3 regions of the Yersinia hibernica genome follow, and region 2 is predicted to be linked to each of the others. Evidence: predicted binding sites of a transcription regulator. Region 2 holds the regulator's gene; each other region holds the start of a gene.

Region 1 (8,159 bases), 1.1 Mb from region 2:
CTTCAACCCTCATCGCTATTATCAGGCATTGCCCCGCAAGACTTTATCGAGCATCCGCCCAGGCAATATGCGGCGTAATATGGTGAGCGCATGGGCCACTAAGGTGACGGGATAACGTAATTGCGGGCGCGGGCTTTCCAGCGCATGGCGCAATTTCGGTAAAATAGCTTCAGGCGGTAAGGTGAAGCGCTTCGCAATCCCGGGGTTATTGACCGGTTTATCAACCTGCGCTTGATTCACATTTTGCGTAAAATGAGTGCTTATCGGGCCAGGCTCAATCAAACTGACATGAATTCCGCTGTCATGCAGTTCCATGCGCAATGCATCAGACCAAGCCTCCAGTGCATATTTACTGGCGGCATAAGCACCACGGCCAGCAGTTGAAACCAACCCCATCACCGAACTGGTTTGAATGATGCGCCCCTCACCGTGTGGCAGCATGGCCGGCAGCAAAAGTTGCGTCAGTTGGTGGGTACCAAACAGATTGGTGGAGAATTGTTTTTCCAGCTGTTGGCGCGAAATGGTCTGCAATGGCCCGTATAACCCAAAGCCGCCATTGTTAAACAAACCATACAAACGCCCTGCGGTTAACGCGATAACTTGCGCCGCCGCTCGTTCGACACTGGCGCTGTCATCCAAATCCAGTTCAATCCCCTCCAGGCCCCATTGCGCCATCTTGGCCACATCCTCGGGTTTACGGCAGGCCGCCAGCACGCGGTAACCGCGGTTTTTTAAGTCTTGCGCCGTAATCAGGCCAATACCGCTGGAACAACCGGTAATTAATACTGCTTTTTGCATAACTTTACCTAGTGAGTGATTCTATTTATCTAAACAAGTGGTTAACTAAGACTTATTGGTTACTAACGGCTGGAGTTGTTGCGCCATCCAATCGGCAATGAAAGGCTGGGCCTCGGCGTTAGGGTGTAAGCCATCATCCTGCATCCACTCGGGCTTTACAGCAACTTGTTCCATAAAGAATGGCACCAGTGGAATGTTGAATTGCTGTGCCAGCTGTGGATACATGGCGGTAAAAGCATCAGTATAGCGGCGACCATAATTGGGCGGAATACGGATTTGCATTAATAAAGGTTGCGCTTTTGCTTGTTTGATTAGAGTGATAATTTGCCTAAGATCCCGCTCAATATCTGCAGTGGGGAAACCGCGCAAGCCGTCATTAGCACCCAGTTCAATCAACACCCAGCGCGGCTGATGCTGTTGCAGCAGGGCGGGGAGGCGGGCTAAGCCCTGTGCCGCAGTATCACCACTGATACTGGCGTTAACCACCTTGGGTAATGCTGGGGTGGCTTGCCATGTTTTATCCAGCCGTGAGGGCCATGCTTGGGCAATTGGCAGGCGGTAACCGGCGCTTAAACTGTCGCCGAGAATCAAAAGTGTATCGGTTGCGGCGGCACGCAAACTGAATAATCCCAACAGCAATAGGAAGGGAAGATGCCAGCGGAAAACGTTCTTGAAGTTCATCATCTTAATAAACACGTCGGTCAGGGTGAGCAACAGCTCTCCATCCTTACCGGAGTTGAGCTGGTTGTCAAACCCGCTCAGACAATTGCGCTGATTGGTGAGTCCGGTTCAGGTAAATCAACCTTGTTGGGGATCCTGGCTGGCCTTGATGATGGCAGCAGTGGTGAGGTGAGCTTACTCGGCCAATCTTTGACCGCGATGGATGAAGAGGGGCGCGCGTTACTGCGGGCCAAAAATGTCGGTTTTGTGTTCCAATCATTTATGTTGGTGCCGACCCTCAATACGCTGGAAAATGTGCAACTCCCGGCATTGCTCCGCGGTGAAAATGATCGCGACAGTAAAATCCATGCCATTGAGTTATTAAAACAGGTCGGGTTGGAGAAGCGCCTGCAGCATCTGCCGGCCCAACTCTCCGGCGGCGAACAGCAGCGCGTGGCGCTGGCCCGCGCGTTTAGCGGTCGGCCCAAAATATTATTTGCCGATGAGCCCACCGGTAATCTTGACCGGCACACCGGCGACCGTATTGCTGATTTGTTATTCTCCCTTAACCGCGACTATGACACCACGCTGATTCTGGTGACCCATGATGTACAACTGGCTGGCCGGTGCCAGCGTCGGCTGCGGCTACAAGACGGTAAATTGTGGGAGGAAGCATGATTTGGCGCTGGTTTTGGCGTGAATGGCGCTCCCCCTCACTGCTGATTGTCTGGCTGGCATTAACCCTGGCGGTGGCGTGTGTCTTGGCGCTGGGCAGCATTAGTGACCGGATGGAGCAAGGACTTAGTCAGCAAAGTCGTGATTTTTTAGCCGGTGATCGGGTGCTAAGAACTTCCCATCCCGCCCCTGAGGGGTGGTTATTGGAAGCGCAGCAGCAGGGGCTGTCTGTCAGCCGCCAGCTGTCATTTATGACGATGACCTATGCCGGTGACCGCCCGCAACTGGCCGATGTGAAAGCCACGGACTTAGCTTATCCGCTGTATGGCAAGCTGGAAACCTTACCGGCCGAGGCCAAACTGGAACCGGGAACTGCGCTGGTGGCCCCGCGATTGCTGGCGCTGCTTGGGGTTAATGTCGGCGATAGCTTGGAAGTCGGTGATACTTCACTGAAAATCATTGGTGAAGTGCTTCAAGAGCCTGATTCCGGTTTTAACCCATTCCAGACTGCGCCGCGTGTTTTAATCAACCTGGCGGATGTCGAAAAAACCGGTGCAATCCAGCCGGGTAGCCGCTTGAGCTACCGCTATATGTTTGCAGGCTCGCCGGAAGCTATCACTCAATTTAGTGATTGGCTGGCCCCGCAATTGAAGCCAGACCAGCGCTGGTATGGCCTGCAAGAATCCGGCGGCGCGCTGGGGAAATCGCTACAACGTGCGCAGCAATTCTTGTTGCTATCGGCGTTATTGACCTTATTGCTATCAATTGCCGCGGTTGCCGTGGCGATGGGGCATTATTGCCGCAGCCGCTATGATTTAGTGGCGGTGCTGAAAACATTGGGGGCCGGGCGCAGTGCTTTACGGCGGTTGATCATCGGCCAATGGCTCTCTGTTTTGGTGCTGGCGGGCCTGTGTGGCAGCGTCATTGGGCTATTGTTCGAGAAAATCTTAATCCGCTTGTTGTCCCCGGTATTGCCGGCAGCTTTACCGGCTGCGGGTTTATGGCCATGGATATGGTCAATGGGATCGCTGATATTAATTTCGTTGCTGGTGGGAATTCGCCCCTATCGGCAATTGCTGGCGACGCAACCCCTGCGGGTATTGCGCCGTGATGTCAGCGCCAATGTTTGGCCGCTGCGCTATTTTATTCCGGTGATGATTATCATCGTCGTGGGGCTGCTGGCCTTACTGATGGGCGGGAATTCGCTGTTATGGGCGATCCTCGGCGGCATGCTGGTCTTGGCGTTGCTGTTAGGTGTGATTGGCTGGGGCGGATTATTGCTATTACGCCGCCTGACATTTACCCGCTTATCATTGCGCCTGGCTATCAACCGGTTATTGCGCCAACCATGGATGACATTGACTCAACTGGCGGCATTCTCATTGTCATTCATGCTGTTAGCCTTATTATTGGTATTGCGCGGAGATTTACTGGATCGCTGGCAACAACAGTTGCCCGCCGATAGCCCGAATTATTTCTTATTGAATATGACGCCGCAGCAGGTGCCGCAAGTCACGGAGTTCCTGACCCAACATCAGATAATCCCATCGACTTTTTATCCTATCGTCCGGGTTCGCTTGTCTGAAATTAATCAGCAACTGGCGACCGAGCGGATTGCCGAGGATGCCCCCGGTGGTGAAGCGGTTAATCGGGAGCTGAATCTGACCTGGCAGCAAGATTTGCCAGCTCATAACATTCTCACCGCAGGCCAATGGCCGCCCAAAGCAGATGAAGTGTCCATCGAGCAGGGAATTGCTGACCGGCTGGGGATTAAAGTCGGCGATAAACTGACATTCAGTGGCGATACTCAGTCATTTGGTGCCACCGTGAGCAGTGTTCGCCAGGTCGATTGGGAAAGTTTGCGCCCTAATTTTTACTTTATTTTCCCGCCGGGTGCGCTGGATGGCCAGCCACAAACCTGGCTGACCAGTTTCCGCTATCAGGGGGATGGCGCGGTTTTGACGCAATTAAACCGCCAGTTCCCAACCCTCAGTTTGCTGGATATCGGCGCGATGCTAAAACAGGTCGGGCAGGTATTACAGCAGGTTAGCCGGGCACTGGAAGTCATGGTGGTATTGGTGATTATCTGTGGCACGTTACTGTTATTGGCCCAGATACAGGTAGGTATGCGCCAGCGCCGGCAGGAGTTGGTGGTTTATCGCACTCTAGGAGCAAGTAAACGCTTACTGCGCGGCACATTGTGGTGGGAGTTTGCCCTCTTGGGGTTGGTGGCGGGGCTGGCTGCTGCCATGGGTGCAGAAGCCGCCCTTTGGGCATTACAGCGCTTAGTATTTGATTTCCCATGGCAGCTTAACTGGGTAATGTGGTGGCTGTTGCCACTGGCGGCCGCGCTGTTGTTGTCACTGTGCGGTGGCTGGCTAGGGGCCAGATTGCTGCGGGGGCGGGCTTTGTTCCGTCATTACACCGATTAGAGCGGTAACGCGGGCGGAATCAGCGGCCCGCGTATCAATTACAGCTTCTCTTGCGCCCAATGCAGGGCGTTTTGATATTCTGCGGGTAGCAACGGGGCTAATGCGGCCAATGCCGTGCTTAATGCTGCGCCATCGGGGTCATTTAAATTCAAATGGCCCACTTTGCGCCCCTCACGCACCTCTTTTTCGTACCAATGCAGGTGCACCAAGGGCAGGGACAGCCATGCGGTATTCAGCGGCGTACCAATCAGATTGACCATCACCGATGGAGTATTCACCACCGGTGTCGGCAGTGGTAAATCCAAAATAGCGCGCAAATGCAGCTCAAACTGGCTGATGGACGCCCCATTTTGGGTCCAGTGACCACTGTTATGCACCCGGGGGGCCAACTCATTGATAAGCAAATTGTCGCCGACGATAAAACACTCCATCGCCATCACACCAACATAATTCAGCTCATCCATAATGGCTGATAGCATTTTTTCAGCTTGCTGCTGTAATCGATTAGCGGGCAAGCGGCTATCTGGCTGAGGCCGCGCCACACTCATGCGCAGAATGCCATCTTCATGCAGATTATGAGTGAGTGGGTAAAACACTGATTTACCTTGATAACTGCGAGCGCCGACCAATGAAACTTCGCCGGAAAAGTTAATGCCCTGCTCGACAATACAGGCGCCATAAGCATCTGCTGGCAAACTCGCTTGTTCACCGGCGCGTAAACGCCACTGACCACGGCCGTCATACCCCCCCACTCGGCGTTTCACAATCGCCCATTCACCTAGTGTGGTGAAAATTTGCGGCCATTCACTGGCGCTGGCCAGTAATTGCCAGGGCGCGGTGGCCAAATTCAGGCTATCGAGTAACTGTTTTTGAGTCAGGCGGTCAGCCAGACGCGGGAAAATATCGCGGTTAACGAACGCGGTATGGGTGGCGAGCTCGCGCGTTAAGGCGGTTTCTGGCCAGCGCTCAATCTCGGCGGTAATCACGCTGTGCTGATAGGGCACGGCTTCAGGTTCGGCATCTAACCCTACCGGATAAACAGCAATACCCAACGGCTCACCGGCCTGGCGCAGCATGCGGCCCAACTGACCGTTGCCTAATACGCAAACTGGCTTCATGCTTCATCCCTCGGATCAGGATTATCCAGCACTTCATCCGTTTGATTTTTACGCCAATCCGCTAGACGTGCGGCCAATTCAGTATCATGCAGCGCCAGTATTTGGGCGGCCAGTAAGGCGGCATTTGCCGCACCGGCTTTACCGATTGCCAGTGTTCCCACCGGGATTCCGCGCGGCATCTGCACGATGGAATACAGGCTGTCGACACCACTTAAGGCCGCACTTTGCACCGGTACACCCAAGACCGGCACCAGCGTTTTGGCCGCCAGCATGCCCGGCAGGTGAGCAGCACCGCCCGCGCCGGCAATAATGACCTGCAAGCCATTGGTATCGGCTTGCTCGGCAAAACTGAACAGTTTGTCCGGGGTGCGGTGAGCAGAAACGACTTCGACATGGAACGGAACATTGAGCGTGGTGAGCACGTCGGCGGCGAATTGCATGGTGGCCCAGTCACTCTTGGACCCCATTACGATAGCGATTTTAACCCCGGCTGCATAAGCCGAATCGAGGTTGGCTCCCATGGGTGTAAAGCTCCTGTGATTGCGCAAGCGTCGGCCAGAACAACTTTATATGAATTGTCACTGGCGAAGAGGGCGTAGAGCATATCATGAGCTAAAGGCGAGGAAAACGGTTGCGTCGCGGCTTTTGGTGGGTTTTATTGGTTTTTTTGTATGAAGATAATGAAAAAGAGTGGGGTAATTATTGGCTGCAAGTTGATTCAAACGGGAATTTAATCAGCTCGACATGCTCTTGAGTGACTTTGACCATTGAACCCTCGACATGCCAAGCGCCTAAAACAACCCGGTGCGCTGTTGCTTCGGCTAATTTTACATTATGCACCGCAGGGCGATGGGTATGCCCGTGAATCATCCAATTAACATGATTGCGCTCGAAAGTATCAATCACAGCTTGCGGATTGACATCCATAATCAGCTGCGATTTACCGCTATTATTTTGCTGGCTTTGATTGCGCATATAAGCGGCAATGCGCAAGCGAAAGCGCAGCGGTAGCCACAGAAATAATTTTTGGATAATTGGGTTGTGTACCCGGCGGCGAAAATGCTGATAGTCAGCATCATCAGTACATAGGGTATCGCCATGTAAAATAACTATTTTACGGCCATATAACTCGACTACTTTCTCTTCCGGCAGCAAGGTCATGCCGCTTTCAATTGCAAAGCGTTTACCGAGCAGAAAGTCGCGGTTGCCGTGAATGAAATAGCAGGGCACACCCTGTTGTTGCAGGGATTTTAATGCCGCAGCGACTTGCCGATACAGTGGCTCGGGGTCATCATCGCCAATCCAGGACTCGAATAAATCGCCCAGGATATATAACGCATCAGCATGAATAGCATCACGTTGGATAAAATGCAGGAAACCGGCAGTGATTGCCGGTTCCTGAATGCTAAGATGCAAATCAGCAATAAAAAGTGTGCTCATCAAGCTGTCATTACTCGCTGACAGTCACGCTTTTAATGATGACATCCTCTTTAGGTACATCTTGATGCATGCCGCTACGACCGGTAGAAACGTTTTTGATTTTATCAACCACGTCCAAGCCTTCGGTGACTTCAGCAAATACACAGTAACCCCAACCATCTGGGCGTTCTGAGCGGAAGTTCAGGAAGTCGTTGTCAGCAACGTTAATAAAGAACTGAGCAGTGGCAGAGTGTGGATCATTAGTACGCGCCATTGCCAAGGTGCCACGGGTGTTTTTCAGGCCGTTGTTGGCTTCGTTTTTAATCGGGGCGTCAGTTGTTTTTTGGTTCATGCCCGGTTCAAAACCGCCACCTTGGATCATGAAACCATCGATAACACGGTGGAAGATAGTGTTATCATAGAAACCTTTACGGCAGTAGTTCAGGAAGTTTTCAACGGTAACTGGCGCTTTATCCGCGAAGGTCTTGATGACGATATCGCCGTGATTAGTATGAAAAGTGACCATAATAATATTCCTGCTAGTGTAATAAGTGTATTCACAAATGAGTCGTAACTCTTTAGACGGCTCTTATATCATATCTGCGAGATTGAGTCAGCACTCGAAACGCCGCCTTTATAGGCGAAAAAGTGCAGTATCGGGGCTGATTTACCGCATCATCTGATGATATCCTATTTAACCATGCGTACTGCAAAAACAAAAAACCACGGAATGTCCCGATGCTAAAGATTTTTAATACACTGAGTCGCCAAAAAGAGGAATTCAAGCCTATTCATGCCGGTAAAATAGGTATGTATGTATGCGGGATCACTATTTATGACCTGTGTCACATTGGGCATGGGCGTACTTTTGTCGCTTTCGACGTCGTTGCGCGTTATTTGCGCTATTTAGGTTACTCACTGACGTATGTCCGTAACGTCACTGATGTTGATGATAAAATCATCAAACGCGCAATTGAAAACAATGAAACTTGTGAGCAGTTGACCACGCGGATGTTGGCTGAAATGCACAAAGATTTTGATGCACTGAATTTGGAAC
Region 2 (8,159 bases):
TGTAACCAACGAATCCGCAGCGCCATTAATATGGCCGCCGAGGTGAGGCCAATAACAAACCCAATCCAGAAACCACTTGGCCCCATCGCGGGCACAATATAATCGGTCAGCCCCAATATATAGCCACTTGGTAGCCCCAGAAGCCAATAGGCGGTAAAAGTAATAAAGAAGATTGAGCGCGTATCTTTATAACCGCGTAATACGCCGCTGCCGATTACCTGAATAGCATCTGATAATTGGTAAAGTGCGGCCAGCAGCATGAGATGCGAGGCCATCACCACCACTTCAGGGGTTTTGTTATACAGCAGGGCAATGTGTTCGCGAAATATCACAGTAAACACCGCGGTGACACAGGCCAGCATTAAACCCACCGCAATACTGGTATAAGCGGCCACTTTGGCATTTTCGACCGCCCCTTGTCCGAGACGGAAACCAACGCGAATGGTGGCGGCGACACTCAGTGACATCGGCAACATAAACATTAATGAGCTGAAGTTAAGTGCAATTTGGTGCCCAGCCACGGCGACAATACCCAGTGGCGAAACCAACAATGCGACAACGGCAAACAAGGTGACTTCGAAAAACAGCGCCAGCGCCACGGGTAACCCCAGCCCTCCGAGCCGTTTCATCACTTGCCAGTCCGGTGCAGCAAACCCTTTTTCCAGTTTGATATCTTGCTGTGAGCGGGCGCGCGTCACATACCACCGCATCATCAGGAACATTACCCAGTAAACGGTTCCGGTTGCCACCCCGCAACCGACGCCTCCTAATGCCGGCGCACCAAATTTACCGTAGATGAAAATATAGTTAATCGGAATATTGACCAGTAAGCCAATAAAACCAATGACCATGCCGGGTTTGGTTTTGGATAATCCTTCACACTGATTACGCAGTACCTGGAAAAATAAGTAGCCGGGCGCACCCCACATAATGGCATGCAAGAAACCCACCGCTTTATCGGCCAGTACCGGGTCAATATTGTGCATCTGCTTAATAACGTGGTCACTGTTATAGAGCACCAGCATAATAAGCAATGAGACACAGAGTGCCAGCCAGAAGCCTTGCCTGACCTGATGAGCAATCTGGCTGCGCCGCCCTGAGCCATTAAGTTGTGCGACGGTGGGGGTCAGCGCTAATAATAATCCGTGGCCGAATAAAATAGCCGGTAGCCAGATGGAGGTGCCCACCGCCACGGCAGCCATATCTGTCGCACTGACAGAACCGGCCATAATGGTATCCACCACGCCCATGGCTGTTTGGGACAATTGCGCGATAACAACAGGAATAGCGAGAGCCAATAAGCTACGCGCTTCGACAATATACTTCTGCACGTATGCACCTTTCTAATTAATACCCTTCATCGCTCAAATTATAGGTGTGTTGGCTGCGCTTACGGACTCGAATCATTCACTTATGTAAATTCAGCGAGAGGTGTTTGCTTGCCGCCTACCTGTACTTTGATATCTATTGGGTATATTGCGACGAATTACCGAGAGATAAATAAAATAGCGGGAAAGCGAAGTAAGATTGTACCGACTCGCCAAGCTTAATCAATGAAATACCACGGAAGTGCCTTTTTCATCTAAGTGGTTTGGTTTTCCTTATCTTCTGAGGCAAAATTGGCGTAATGATATTTTCTTTAGATAACAGATAAGAGGCATGGCGTATGTTTACCGGTATTGTTCAAGGCACCGCGCCAGTGGTTGCCATTGATGAGAAATCTAACTTCCGCACCCATGTGGTAGAAATGCCAAGTGAGATGTTAGCTGAATTAGCCTTGGGTGCTTCTGTTGCCCACAATGGCTGCTGTTTAACAGTGACAGCAGTTGACGGAAATCGCATCAGTTTTGATTTAATGAAGGAAACGCTGCGCATTACCAATTTGGGGGATATTAAAGTTGGTGACGTGGTTAATCTGGAGCGGGCGGCTAAGTTTAGTGATGAAATTGGCGGTCATCTTATGTCCGGTCACATTATTTGTACTGCTGAAATAGCCAAAATATACACATCAGAGAATAACCGCCAGATCTGGTTCCGGATGCCAAATGTTGATTTGATGAAATATGTATTACACAAAGGTTTTATCGGTATTGATGGTATCAGCCTGACCATCGGTGAAGTGGTGGGCAACCGTTTTTGCGTACATTTGATTCCAGAAACACTGGCGCGAACCACCTTGGGGAAAAAGCGTCTGGGGCATCGGGTAAATATCGAAATAGACCCACAAACGCAGGCGGTGGTGGATACCGTTGAGCGCGTCTTGGCGCAACGCGATATTGCTCAAGCAGCAGTGGCTGCTGAAAAAGCGGTGCGGGAATAGAATAATAAAAAGCAGGGGGATATTCCTCCTGCTTTTAATATATTGAGTTTTAACAGATTAACGCGGAACGCGAATTCCACCTTCGACGCCATTTGGGCTGAATAATACTTGCCACAACTGTATATCTCTGGCGCGAAATGCGCCTGCACAGGCATTCAGATAATAGCTAAACATCCGCTCAAATCGCGGCGAGTAATTCTCAGCTAAAGTCGGCCATGCGGCTTGGAAACGTTCGTACCATGCCATCAGTGTTCGGTCATAATCAGCGCCAAAATTATGCCAGTCTTCCATAATGAAATAAGGTTCGCTGGCTTGAGCAATATGTTTCACCGAGGGCAGACAACCATTAGGGAAAATATATTTATCAATCCATGGGTCAACACTCAAATCAGTGCGATTCGCCCCGATGGTATGTAACAAGAATAATCCGTCGGGCTTCAAATTGCGGTTAACCACATCGAAATAGGTGCGATAGTTTTTAGGCCCGACATGTTCGAACATGCCGACTGAGACAATACGATCAAATTGCTCATTTAGATCTCGGTAATCCTGCAATAGAATCGTAACATCCAAGCCTTCACAACGTTTTTGCGCTAATTTTTGCTGTTCAGCTGAAATTGTCACACCGGTGACAGACACCCCGAAATGGCGGGCGGCATAAGCGGCAAGGCCACCCCAGCCACAACCAATATCGAGTAACTTCATACCCGGCGCTAATTGCAGTTTCTCACAGATCATCTGCAATTTGTTTATCTGAGCTTGCTCCAGTGTGGTCGCGTCTTTCCAATAAGCGCAAGAATATTGCATATTCGGGTCAAGTATGAGGCTGAACAGATCATTACCCAGGTCGTAATGTTCTTTACCGACAATCCAGGCTCTTTTCTTGGACTGCAAATTGATAAGGCGGGCCGCGCCAATGCGTAAAGTATCTTTGAGATGGTGGGGCAGTTGATTCTCTAAGCCAGCTCTGAGAACCCGTTGGAAGAAAATATCCAGCCGGTCACATTCCCACCAGCCATCCATATAACTTTCACCTAATGCCAAAGATCCTTCTTGTAATACCCGCTTAAAGAAGTCTGGGTTATTAACTCTAATGTCGAAGGGGCGTGAGCCATTGACTTCAATATCAGCCCGGTTCAGCATTTCTTGAACAATGCGAAACCACGGGTTTTCTTGAATACTCTGGTCTTCTATACAGGATGAACTCATAGCTTCTCCATCACTTTCTTCTGACTTATGACCCGCGTAACTAAATGACACACGCGAATACATACCAATAAAGTTGGTGTCTGGTATCCATTACGGATATACCCTTTGTACTTGACGTCGCAGTGGTGTTTGCGGCTCTCATTCAGAGTGCCAATCTAAGCGCTGAGCAACATGGGTTTAACCCATCTGTCATTCGCTTACTGCCTGGCTGCAACCTCAATAACGTTGAGTAAAAGAGGAAGATTAAGAAGATACCCTAATTACGCTTGGGTTTAGGGTGACTCATCCATAAGTGTAAATGTGACGCAATCCACGCATCCAGAAAGTGCTTAAGATAATGCTTTTTTTTAATGGTATTCTAATCGGTTAAATCGAGTATAGGCTTGCCGGGATGCTTTCTCAATAATAAATCGTACCCGGCATTGATGCGCCTTAGTGACTATTTCTATTGGGAATTATGACTCCGCGCAATTATAGTCATTATTGTTAGTATGGCTTTTTTCTTTCCTTAACGCGTAGCAATGAATGCCATAACCCAATGCCGCCAAAATGACCGTCGAGAGCATGACGGTCACGGTTGCGAGTAAGGGTTGGCTGATATAGGCCGACACCATCATGCTCGCAATAAAACACAAGCCCAGTTGCAGCGTATTTTGCAGTGCTGCGGCTTTGCCTGTATTCGCTGGAAAGGGCATTAATGCATTTGCCACGATAATAGGGTAGCAGGCACCATTCACAAGCGCCATTAAGCAGAAAGGAATAAGTAGGGTAACCAGTGTTGGTGTGGTCAAGGTGGCTATCAGATAAAGCGCAATCATGCTGATAGCATAACCGCTCAGTAGCCACGGCAGCAGTGTATTACCCTTAATCCGGCTCAGCGCACTGCGGCAACCAAATCCACCCAACAGGAAAGCTAATGTCTGCGGGACATAACTCAAACCAATAATATTCGGGCTATAGCCCATATCACCTAAAATAAACGGTGATCCTGTTAGCCAGGCGAAAAATCCTGCGCTGCAGGCCGCGAACATCATCACGTTGCCGCTAAACGCCGGGAATTTCAGCAATTGCCAGAAGCTCATGGCACTTTTGCTTTGGGTCGCAGGGTTTGGCGTGGTTTTTTTCCGTTCTTTCAGCAATGCGGTTGGGATCAGTAATAGCAATGTCGTTATCAATAAAACCACAAAAATTGACCGCCAACTGAAGTGGTTTAATAACCATGCGCCGAGCAATGGGGCCAGCGCAGGGGATAGTGCCACCAACGGCATAATGGTCGCAAATACCCGGTTGGCCTTGCCGTCGCGATAACGGTCTACGACTAATGCTTGCCAACTCACGGCGGCAGAACAGACTCCGATTGCCTGAATAAAGCGCAGGATCAGTAACTGTGTTGCCGTTTCAACCCATAAAATTCCCAGACAACCCAGAGCAAATAAACCCAACCCTGCTAACAACACGGGTTTACGGCCTAATTTGTCCGAGACTGGCCCCCAGATAAGCTGGGCGATAGCAAAACCGGCGAGAAAAATGCTGAGACTGGCACTGATAGAGCCGGCGGAGGTTTGTAACTCTTGTTGCATGGCACCAAAGGCGGGTAAATACATATCGGTCGCCAGGTATCCCAACATGCTTAAACCGGCAAGGTAGAACATGAAACTTGCAGACGTTTTCATTCTTTATTTCTCTTTATCATTTTTTTGCAGGTGATTGACTACTTTTAGCCATTTTATCATTAGGAATTTAGTGCGGGGGGCATTCTAGCCGCAGAGATATTCGGTTGTGAAACGGTAATATTTGCGACATGCTATCAAAAAATTTGATAGTCACTATTGCGTTTCGCTGAGGCAAAAAAACATGTGGTCAGAATATTCATTGGATGTGGTGGATGCGGTCGCTCGCACCGGGAGTTTCAGTGCCGCCGCTCAAGAATTGCACCGGGTGCCGTCCGCGGTCAGTTATACTGTACGACAATTAGAGGAGTGGCTGGCGGTCTCTTTATTTACGCGGCGTCATCGCGACGTAGAATTGACGGAGGCAGGCAGAGTTTTTATCAAAGAAGCCCGCGATGTTATCAAAAAAATGAATGACACACGCCGTCAGTGCCAGCAAGTCGCGAATGGTTGGCGCGGGCAATTAAATATTGTGATTGATAAAATCGTCAAACCACAGCGCAGTCGCCGTTTAGTGCAGGATTTTTATCGTCATTTCCCGGATATCGAATTGCGGGTGCGTTATGAAGTGTTTAACGGCGTCTGGGATGCACTGGTGGATGGGCAAGCTGATATGGCTATTGGGGCAACACGTGCTATCCCGGTGGGTGGGCGGTTTGTGTTTCGTGACATGGGTTTTTTGAGCTGGCATTGTGTGGTCAGTGTCAATCATCCTTTAGCCCAATTAACCGGGCCTATTAATGATGACCAGCTGCGGCCTTATCCCTCTTTGTGCCTGGAGGATACCGCGCGAAATTTACCTAAACGGGATACCTGGACATTGGATAATCAGCAGCGGTTAGTCGCACCGGATTGGGCGACGGGAATAGACTGCTTGTGTGAAGGGTTATGTATCGGAATGGTTCCGGCCCATATGGTGTCACCATTGATTCAACAAGGAAAATTGGCGGCATTAACACTGACAGAGCCCCTGCCGGACAGCCCGTGTTGTTTGACCTGGGAGCAGCATAATCATTCCCCAGCCTTAGCATGGATGCTGGATTATCTGGGTGACAGTGTCACGCTAAATGATGAGTGGCTAAAAGATGATAATGATGGCACGCCGGGAGCGGCAGGATGAGCTGCCGGTAACCTGTGGGGCTACCGGCAGGGGAAGCTTAACGGCGATAATCGCGATAGGGGCCATCAGCAACAGAGCGGCGCTCTATCAGTTTCGGATGGACTTCAATGGTTTGCGGGTCTTCGCGTTTACTGACAATACGGTCGAGTAACATGGCAAAAGCCATTTCACCCAATCTCTCTTTGGGTTGATGAATGGTGGTCAGCGCCGGTGAGAAATAGCGGGCATTGCGCACATTATCATACCCGATCACTGAAATATCTTGTGGCACTCGCAGGCCCAGTTCATCCGCAGCACATATTGCGCCCATTGCCATAATATCGCCACCACAGAACACGGCCGTCGGACGATGTTTTTGTGTCAGAATTTGGTGCATAGCCTTATAACCAGACTCCGGCTCAAAATCGCCTTGCACCACCCACTCATCACGTAATGGAATATTGGCTTCTTCCAGGGCTTTCAAAAAGCCCTGATGGCGGCCCCCCCCGGTATTACGCGATAATTGACCAGGAATAGCGCCAATATCGCGGTGACCGCGCTCGATAAGATAACGACCGGCTAAATAGCCGCCTTCGAAAGCATTATCAATAATCGAGTCGGTAAAATCGCCACGAGCAGTGCCCCAGTCCATCACCACCATAGGGATATTGCGATAATCTTCCAACATTCCCAGTAATTGTTCCGGATATTCAGAACACATCACCAATAATCCATCGACACGTTTTTGTGCCAGCATGGCCAAATAGGCTTTTTGTTTATCCAGATTATTATGTGAGTTACATAAAATGAGGGTGTAACCTTGGCTATAACAGCTATTTTCAACTGCCTCGATCACTTCAGCAAAATAGGGTGCTTCACTGGATGTCGCCAATAAGCCAATGGATTTGGTGTGATTGACTTTCAAGCTACGGGCCACCGCGCTGGGTGAATAATGCAGCTCTTTAATGGCCGCCCACACAGCGGCCTTGGTATTTTCGGCGACGAAACGAGTTTTATTGATAACGTGCGAAACGGTGGTGGTGGACACACCCGCGTGTTTGGCCACATCTTTAATCGTTGCCATAGAAAAAATGACTCCTAAGCTCACCTGTTACAGCAGGTAAGTATTATGTTAATCGTTTGCCTGCATGACTCGAATACCGCTCAGACAGCAACACGATAGTGGGCTGGCGAGCGAAGTCAGATGGTGGTCTGAGCCTATTTATTGGATGTTATTAGTCAGTATGCAGTTATGAACTGCGAATTTTGTCTGATCTGGAGGAAAAGTGGAAGCGCTAATCAATGTTATAAAGTGCGTAATGAGCACAAGATTTTTTTCCCTAACTGTGGGAAAATGATTTGACGCACTCATTGTGTGCCTTTTCCCTACTAAAATTAACCGGCTGAGGAGTTTTTATGGATACCAATCTGAAGATGTCGCTAATTACCACTGTTGGTGCGCTGGCAATGATTATTGTCTTTAGCTTCGTGGCGGTAATGAATTAATTCACCTGCATGCCGGTGATAAGTAGGGCGGTTTACCCGCCCTTAATTATTGCGCCGCGATTAAGCTAAATTCTGCTCAACAAAAGACCAGTTAACCAAAGCCCAGAAGTTCTCCAGGTATTTTGGTCGCGCATTACGATAATCAATATAATAAGCGTGTTCCCATACATCCACCGTCAACAGCGGCTTATCTTGGGTCGTCAGCGGTGTTGCTGCATTTGATGTACTGACAATGGCTAGGGAGCCATCCGCTTTTTTGACCAGCCACGTCCAGCCCGCACCAAAGTTTTTCACTGCGGCATCAGTAAATTGTGCTTTAAATTCAGCGAAAGAACCGAAAGATTGCTGAATGGCA
Region 3 (8,159 bases), 1.3 Mb from region 2:
AAGCTAGCTTATGCCTTTGCACTAACCTCACGATGTCCGACCGTGATTAGCTAACCTTCGTGCTCCTCCGTTACTCTTTGGGAGGAGACCGCCCCAGTCAAACTACCCACCAGACACTGTCCTCACCCCAGATTATGGGGCCGAGTTAGAACATCAAACATTAAAGGGTGGTATTTCAAGGTTGGCTCCACGCAGACTGGCGTCCACGCTTCGATGCCTCCCACCTATCCTACACATCAAGGCTCAATGTTCAGTGTCAAGCTATAGTAAAGGTTCACGGGGTCTTTCCGTCTTGCCGCGGGTACACTGCATCTTCACAGCGAGTTCAATTTCACTGAGTCTCGGGTGGAGACAGCCTGGCCATCATTACGCCATTCGTGCAGGTCGGAACTTACCCGACAAGGAATTTCGCTACCTTAGGACCGTTATAGTTACGGCCGCCGTTTACTGGGGCTTCGATCAAGAGCTTCGCCTTGCGGCTGACCCCATCAATTAACCTTCCAGCACCGGGCAGGCGTCACACCGTATACGTCCACTTTCGTGTTTGCACAGTGCTGTGTTTTTATTAAACAGTTGCAGCCAGCTGGTATCTTCGACTGGCTTCGGCGCCGAGAGCAAGTCTCTTTACCTAATGCCAGCGTGCCTTCTCCCGAAGTTACGGCACCATTTTGCCTAGTTCCTTCACCCGAGTTCTCTCAAGCGCCTGAGTATTCTCTACCTGACCACCTGTGTCGGTTTGGGGTACGATTTAATGTTACCTGATGCTTAGAGGCTTTTCCTGGAAGCTTGGCATCAACTACTTCACCACCGTAGTGGCTCGTCATCACACCTCAGCGTTGATAAGCAACCGGATTTACCAAGTCACTCCGCCTACATGCTTAAACCGGGACAACCGTCGCCCGGCTAGCCTAGCCTTCTCCGTCCCCCCTTCGCAGTAACACCAAGTACAGGAATATTAACCTGTTTCCCATCGACTACGCTTTTCAGCCTCGCCTTAGGGGTCGACTCACCCTGCCCCGATTAACGTTGGACAGGAACCCTTGGTCTTCCGGCGTGCGGGCTTTTCACCCGCATTATCGTTACTTATGTCAGCATTCGCACTTCTGATACCTCCAGCAAACCTCACAGTTCACCTTCAACGGCTTACAGAACGCTCCCCTACCCAACAACGCCTAAGCGTCGCTGCCGCAGCTTCGGTGCATGGTTTAGCCCCGTTACATCTTCCGCGCAGGCCGACTCGACCAGTGAGCTATTACGCTTTCTTTAAATGATGGCTGCTTCTAAGCCAACATCCTGGCTGTCTATGCCTTCCCACATCGTTTCCCACTTAACCATGACTTTGGGACCTTAGCTGGCGGTCTGGGTTGTTTCCCTCTTCACGACGGACGTTAGCACCCGCCGTGTGTCTCCCGTGATAACATTCTTCGGTATTCGGAGTTTGCATCGGTTTGGTAAGCCGGGATGGCCCCCTAGCCGAAACAGTGCTCTACCCCCGAAGATGAGTTCACGAGGCGCTACCTAAATAGCTTTCGGGGAGAACCAGCTATCTCCCGGTTTGATTGGCCTTTCACCCCCAGCCACAAGTCATCCGCTAATTTTTCAACATTAGTCGGTTCGGTCCTCCAGTTAGTGTTACCCAACCTTCAACCTGCCCATGGCTAGATCACCGGGTTTCGGGTCTATACCTTGCAACTAGACGCCCAGTTAAGACTCGGTTTCCCTACGGCTCCCCTATTCGGTTAACCTTGCTACAAAATATAAGTCGCTGACCCATTATACAAAAGGTACGCAGTCACACCACGAAGGTGCTCCCACTGCTTGTACGTACACGGTTTCAGGTTCTATTTCACTCCCCTCGCCGGGGTTCTTTTCGCCTTTCCCTCACGGTACTGGTTCACTATCGGTCAGTCAGGAGTATTTAGCCTTGGAGGATGGTCCCCCCATATTCAGACAGGATGTCACGTGTCCCGCCCTACTCATCGAGTTCACAGCAAGTGTATTTTTGTGTACGGGACTATCACCCTGTACCGTGCGACTTTCCAGACGCTTCCACTAACACACAAACTGATTCAGACTCTGGGCTCCTCCCCGTTCGCTCGCCGCTACTGGGGGAATCTCGGTTGATTTCTTTTCCTCGGGGTACTTAGATGTTTCAGTTCCCCCGGTTCGCCTTGCATGGCTATGTATTCACCATGCAATAGTGCAACGAATTGCACTGGGTTTCCCCATTCGGGTATCGTCGGTTGTAACGGTTCATATCACCTTACCGACGCTTTTCGCAGATTAGCACGCCCTTCATCGCCTCTGACTGCCTAGGCATCCACCGTGTACGCTTAGTCGCTTAACCTCACAACCCGAAGGTGTCTTTCGACATCGTCGCATTGCGATTATTTGAGAGACTCTATGACAGGTTAATCCTTATCTCAGCACTTCTACGGAGAGATAAGTTTCAGCTGTCATGTTTCAATTTTCAGCTTGTTCCAGATTGTTAAAGAGCAATATCTTAAACACGACTTGTTAAAGTCATCTTTAAGTTATTTTCAGTTCATAAAGAACCGGTTGATAATGTCTTTCACACATTATCGGAGTGGCGTCCCCAAGGGGATTCGAACCCCTGTTACAGCCGTGAAAGGGCAGTGTCCTAGGCCTCTAGACGATGGGGACACAGGAAATTCCGACTAAATGATAAAATCTTAATCGTTTCTTGTGTCATTGTGAGTCAATACTCACAACATCAACAGGTGCTCTTGCTCGTTTACTTTCTATCAGACAATCTGTGTGGACACTGCGCAATGCGTATCTTTAGGTAAGGAGGTGATCCAACCGCAGGTTCCCCTACGGTTACCTTGTTACGACTTCACCCCAGTCATGAATCACAAAGTGGTAAGCGCCCTCCCGAAGGTTAAGCTACCTACTTCTTTTGCAACCCACTCCCATGGTGTGACGGGCGGTGTGTACAAGGCCCGGGAACGTATTCACCGTAGCATTCTGATCTACGATTACTAGCGATTCCGACTTCATGGAGTCGAGTTGCAGACTCCAATCCGGACTACGACAGACTTTATGTGGTCCGCTTGCTCTCGCGAGTTCGCTTCACTTTGTATCTGCCATTGTAGCACGTGTGTAGCCCTACTCGTAAGGGCCATGATGACTTGACGTCATCCCCACCTTCCTCCGGTTTATCACCGGCAGTCTCCTTTGAGTTCCCACCATTACGTGCTGGCAACAAAGGATAAGGGTTGCGCTCGTTGCGGGACTTAACCCAACATTTCACAACACGAGCTGACGACAGCCATGCAGCACCTGTCTCACAGTTCCCGAAGGCACCGAAGCATCTCTGCTAAGTTCTGTGGATGTCAAGAGTAGGTAAGGTTCTTCGCGTTGCATCGAATTAAACCACATGCTCCACCGCTTGTGCGGGCCCCCGTCAATTCATTTGAGTTTTAACCTTGCGGCCGTACTCCCCAGGCGGTCGACTTAACGCGTTAGCTCCGGAAGCCACGCCTCAAGGGCACAACCTCCAAGTCGACATCGTTTACAGCGTGGACTACCAGGGTATCTAATCCTGTTTGCTCCCCACGCTTTCGCACCTGAGCGTCAGTCTTTGTCCAGGGGGCCGCCTTCGCCACCGGTATTCCTCCAGATCTCTACGCATTTCACCGCTACACCTGGAATTCTACCCCCCTCTACAAGACTCTAGCTTGCCAGTTTCAAATGCAGTTCCCACGTTAAGCGCGGGGATTTCACATCTGACTTAACAAACCGCCTGCGTGCGCTTTACGCCCAGTAATTCCGATTAACGCTTGCACCCTCCGTATTACCGCGGCTGCTGGCACGGAGTTAGCCGGTGCTTCTTCTGCGAGTAACGTCAATCACAAAGGTTATTAACCTTTATGCCTTCCTCCTCGCTGAAAGTGCTTTACAACCCGAAGGCCTTCTTCACACACGCGGCATGGCTGCATCAGGCTTGCGCCCATTGTGCAATATTCCCCACTGCTGCCTCCCGTAGGAGTCTGGACCGTGTCTCAGTTCCAGTGTGGCTGGTCATCCTCTCAGACCAGCTAGGGATCGTCGCCTAGGTGAGCCGTTACCCCACCTACTAGCTAATCCCATCTGGGCACATCCGATGGCGTGAGGCCCGAAGGTCCCCCACTTTGGTCCGAAGACGTCATGCGGTATTAGCTACCGTTTCCAGTAGTTATCCCCCTCCATCAGGCAGTTTCCCAGACATTACTCACCCGTCCGCCGCTCGCCGGCAAAGTAGCAAGCTACTTCCCGCTGCCGCTCGACTTGCATGTGTTAGGCCTGCCGCCAGCGTTCAATCTGAGCCATGATCAAACTCTTCAATTTAAGATTTGTTTGATTTGCCATCGAAATGGCGATGCTCAAAGATTACTTTCTGCAAATATGCATTCGAACCGAAGTTCAAATGTGTACTGCTTTGGTCACTCTTCAAGACTTTGATTATTTCTGCCTGCCGAAACAGGCTTTGATATCGTCTTGCGAGTGCCCACACAGATTGTCTGATAAATTGTTAAAGAGCAGTGCGTTAGCAACCCGTGGTTGGTAACGCGAGGTGCGCATATTACGCTTTCCTCATTCAGAGTCAACTACTAATTTCGTTGAATTTCTCTGTTCTCTTTGCCGGTCACTTAACTACTTGATTCGTTGTGTGCCGTCTCGATGGATGCGCATTATAGGGAGTTCTCCGCCGCCCGCAACCGCTAATTTCAATAAAAATGACTGTTTGCTGCATTCCACAGCAAAACCCCGCCTTATACCCGGTTGTACACAAACTTATCCACAGATTAAATCTGATCTCAAAATTGACGAGCATCGCGCAATCGTTTTCGCTACAATTCCCCGCGTTGAAAAACGTAACCTCATTGGCAAAGTTGGGACGTTATCTGAATCTGTTCTTCTCTTTATAGCGCTATATAGATAGAAGAGATCCACGTAACGCTCTATTAATTGATTGTGAAGAACAACTGCGACTCCAAAGCCAAGGGATAAAACCATGCAACAACGCCGCCCAATCCGCCGCGCCCTACTCAGTGTCTCTGATAAAGCCGGGATCATCGAATTCGCCACTGCACTTTCACAACGTGGTATCGAGTTACTTTCCACGGGTGGGACTGCCCGTCTGCTGGCTGATGCTGGTTTGCCAGTCACGGAAGTTTCAGACTACACCGGTTTTCCGGAAATGATGGACGGCCGCGTTAAGACTTTGCATCCCAAAGTGCATGGCGGCATTTTAGGCCGCCGCGGTCAGGATGACGGCATCATGGCCCAACATGACATTCAGCCAATTGATATTGTGGTCGTGAACTTATATCCATTCGCTCAGACGGTAGCCCGCCCTGATTGTTCACTGGAAGATGCGGTTGAGAATATCGATATCGGTGGCCCAACCATGGTGCGCTCCGCCGCCAAGAACCATAAAGATGTTGCCATTGTGGTTAAGAGCCGTGATTATCCGGCCATTATTGCCGAGCTTGATGAGAATGACGGCTCACTGACTTATCCCACCCGTTTCGACCTGGCGATTAAAGCTTTCGAACACACCGCCGCTTATGACAGCATGATTGCCAACTACTTCGGCGCGCTGGTGCCACCTTATTATGGTGACACTGAACAACCTTCAGGCCGCTTCCCCCGCACTCTGAATCTTAACTATATTAAGAAGCAAGATATGCGCTACGGTGAAAACAGCCACCAGCATGCCGCCTTCTATATAGAAGAAGATGTGAAAGAAGCCTCCGTGGCCACTGCACAACAATTGCAGGGCAAGGCACTGTCCTATAACAACATTGCCGATACCGATGCGGCACTTGAGTGTGTAAAAGAATTTAGCGAACCCGCGTGTGTGATTGTCAAGCATGCCAACCCATGCGGCGTGGCGATTGCTGATTCCCTACTGGCGGCTTATGACAAAGCCTATAAAACGGACCCAACATCAGCTTTCGGCGGCATTATCGCCTTTAACCGTGAGCTGGATGCCGCAACCGCCAGTGCCATTATCAGCCGCCAGTTTGTTGAAGTGATTATTGCCCCCTCAGTCAGTGCTGAAGCCCTGGCGCTGCTAGCCGCCAAACAGAATGTCCGCGTGCTGACTTGTGGCCAGTGGCAAGCCCGCACTGCCGGTCTGGACTTCAAGCGCGTTAATGGCGGTTTGTTGGTGCAAGACCGCGATTTGGGTATGGTGATCGCCGCAGACCTGCGCGTGGTATCCAAACGCCAGCCCACCGAGCAAGAACTGCGCGATGCGCTGTTCTGCTGGAAAGTGGCTAAGTTCGTTAAATCCAACGCCATTGTTTATGCGCGCGACAATATGACTATCGGCATAGGCGCAGGCCAAATGAGCCGCGTGTATTCCGCTAAAATAGCGGGCATCAAAGCGGCCGACGAAGGTTTGCAGGTGGCGGGTTCCGCCATGGCCTCTGATGCTTTCTTCCCGTTCCGCGATGGTATTGATGCTGCGGCAGCCGTGGGCATCACTTGCGTCATCCAGCCGGGCGGCTCAATTCGTGATGATGAAGTTATTGCTGCCGCGGATGAACACGGTATTGCTATGATCTTCACCGACATGCGCCATTTCCGTCATTAATTAAACCGCTTAACGGAGTCATTCAAATGAATATTTTAATTATTGGTAATGGCGGGCGTGAGCATGCGCTGGGCTGGAAAGCTGCGCAGTCACCTTTAGCGGATAAAATTTATGTCGCGCCAGGTAATGCTGGTACGGCGCTGGAGCCAACCCTCGAGAATGTGGATATCGCCGCCACCGATGTCGCGGGTTTGCTGGCTTTTGCGCAGAGCCACGATATCGGCTTAACCATCGTTGGCCCAGAAGCACCGCTGGTTATCGGTGTGGTTGATGCTTTTCGCGCGGCTGGCCTGACCATCTTTGGTCCGACGCAAGCGGCAGCGCAATTAGAGGGGTCCAAGGCTTTCACCAAGGATTTCTTGGCTCGCCACCATATTCCCACCGCGTTTTACCAAAACTTTACCGAGGTAGCACCGGCTTTAGCCTATGTTCGCAAGATTGGCGCGCCAATAGTGATTAAGGCCGATGGTTTGGCTGCCGGTAAAGGCGTGATTGTCGCCATGACACTGGAAGAGGCGGAAACTGCGGTGCATGACATGTTGGCGGGCAATGCATTTGGTGATGCTGGCCATCGTATCGTGGTGGAAGAGTTCTTAGAGGGTGAAGAAGCCAGTTTTATTGTCATGGTTGACGGCAAAAACGTGTTGCCGATGGCCACCAGCCAAGACCATAAACGTGTTGGTGATGGTGATAGCGGCCCGAATACTGGCGGCATGGGGGCTTATTCCCCGGCACCAGTGGTGACTGATGAAGTTCATCAGCGCGTCATGGACCAGGTCATCTGGCCAACCGTGCGCGGTATGGCGGCGGAAGGCAATGTGTATACCGGCTTCCTCTATGCCGGCTTGATGATTTCTGCTGATGGGCAACCCAAAGTCATTGAATTCAACTGCCGCTTTGGTGATCCAGAAACTCAACCCATCATGCTGCGGATGCGTTCAGACTTGGTTGAGCTCTGTCTCGCCGGGGCACAGGGCAAGTTGAATGAGAAAACCTCCGAGTGGGATGAACGCCCGTCACTGGGTGTGGTGCTGGCCGCCGGTGGTTATCCGGCTGATTATCGCCAAGGTGATGTTATTCATGGCTTACCCCAGCAAGAAGTGACTGACGGGAAAGTATTCCACGCCGGCACCAAGCTGGATGACCAGCATAATGTTGTCACTAGCGGGGGGCGCGTATTGTGTGTCACGGCACTCGGTGCCACTGTCGCTCAAGCACAGCAACATGCCTATCAACTTGCTGAGAGTATTCAGTGGGATGGCGCTTTCTGCCGTAAAGATATTGGCTATCGGGCGATTGCGCGCGGAAAATAACTCGCGCTAGAGATAAAAACTATCACTTTCAAAGGGTACAGTGCGCTGTGCCCTTTATATTGATATTACAAACTGCCCGCGCTAGGTTCCCAGCGGCAAAAGTCCTGATTAGCCACCAATAATAATTGCTGACCTTCCGGTGAATCCAACCACGCGACCCCTAAAGCTTCTGCACTGTTTGCGCCGCGTTTGCTTAACCATGCTTGCGCATTATCATCCAGACTCAGGCGTAACGTTTT

The links. Region 2 encodes PurR, which represses purine synthesis genes. Its sites were predicted from a motif close to CANGCAAACGTTTGCNTG; they were not measured.
Region 1: a site for PurR is predicted at 6,304-6,321, ahead of purE (5-(carboxyamino)imidazole ribonucleotide mutase). Genes of this name have one in related genera too.
Region 3: a site for PurR is predicted at 4,838-4,855, ahead of purH (bifunctional phosphoribosylaminoimidazolecarboxamide formyltransferase/IMP cyclohydrolase). Genes of this name have one in related genera too.

Annotation. Positions count from the first base shown of each region.
Region 1 covers NZ_CP032487.1:2,812,786-2,820,944, reverse strand. Annotated here, with positions in the region: gene D5F51_RS13395 (SDR family oxidoreductase) at 22-798, opposite strand; gene tesA (multifunctional acyl-CoA thioesterase I/protease I/lysophospholipase L1) at 844-1,479, opposite strand; gene ybbA (putative ABC transporter ATP-binding protein YbbA) at 1,450-2,136, shown strand; gene ybbP (putative ABC transporter permease subunit YbbP) at 2,133-4,565, shown strand; gene purK (5-(carboxyamino)imidazole ribonucleotide synthase) at 4,604-5,683, opposite strand; gene purE (5-(carboxyamino)imidazole ribonucleotide mutase) at 5,680-6,204, opposite strand; gene D5F51_RS13365 (UDP-2,3-diacylglucosamine diphosphatase) at 6,383-7,123, opposite strand; gene ppiB (peptidylprolyl isomerase B) at 7,134-7,628, opposite strand; gene cysS (cysteine--tRNA ligase) at 7,841-8,159, shown strand, end outside.
Region 2 covers NZ_CP032487.1:1,690,827-1,698,985, forward strand. Annotated here, with positions in the region: gene D5F51_RS07995 (MATE family efflux transporter) at 1-1,331, opposite strand, end outside; gene D5F51_RS08000 (riboflavin synthase subunit alpha) at 1,667-2,320, shown strand; gene cfa (cyclopropane fatty acyl phospholipid synthase) at 2,378-3,529, opposite strand; gene punC (purine nucleoside transporter PunC) at 3,985-5,202, opposite strand; gene punR (DNA-binding transcriptional activator PunR) at 5,384-6,319, shown strand; gene purR (HTH-type transcriptional repressor PurR) at 6,357-7,382, opposite strand; gene cydH (cytochrome bd-I oxidase subunit CydH) at 7,715-7,804, shown strand; gene sodB (superoxide dismutase [Fe]) at 7,865-8,159, opposite strand, start outside.
Region 3 covers NZ_CP032487.1:343,586-351,744, reverse strand. Annotated here, with positions in the region: rRNA gene D5F51_RS01655 (23S ribosomal RNA) at 1-2,347, opposite strand, end outside; tRNA gene D5F51_RS01650 (tRNA-Glu) at 2,589-2,664, opposite strand; rRNA gene D5F51_RS01645 (16S ribosomal RNA) at 2,808-4,350, opposite strand; gene purH (bifunctional phosphoribosylaminoimidazolecarboxamide formyltransferase/IMP cyclohydrolase) at 5,018-6,607, shown strand; gene purD (phosphoribosylamine--glycine ligase) at 6,634-7,920, shown strand; gene D5F51_RS01620 (DUF1481 domain-containing protein) at 7,986-8,159, opposite strand, start outside.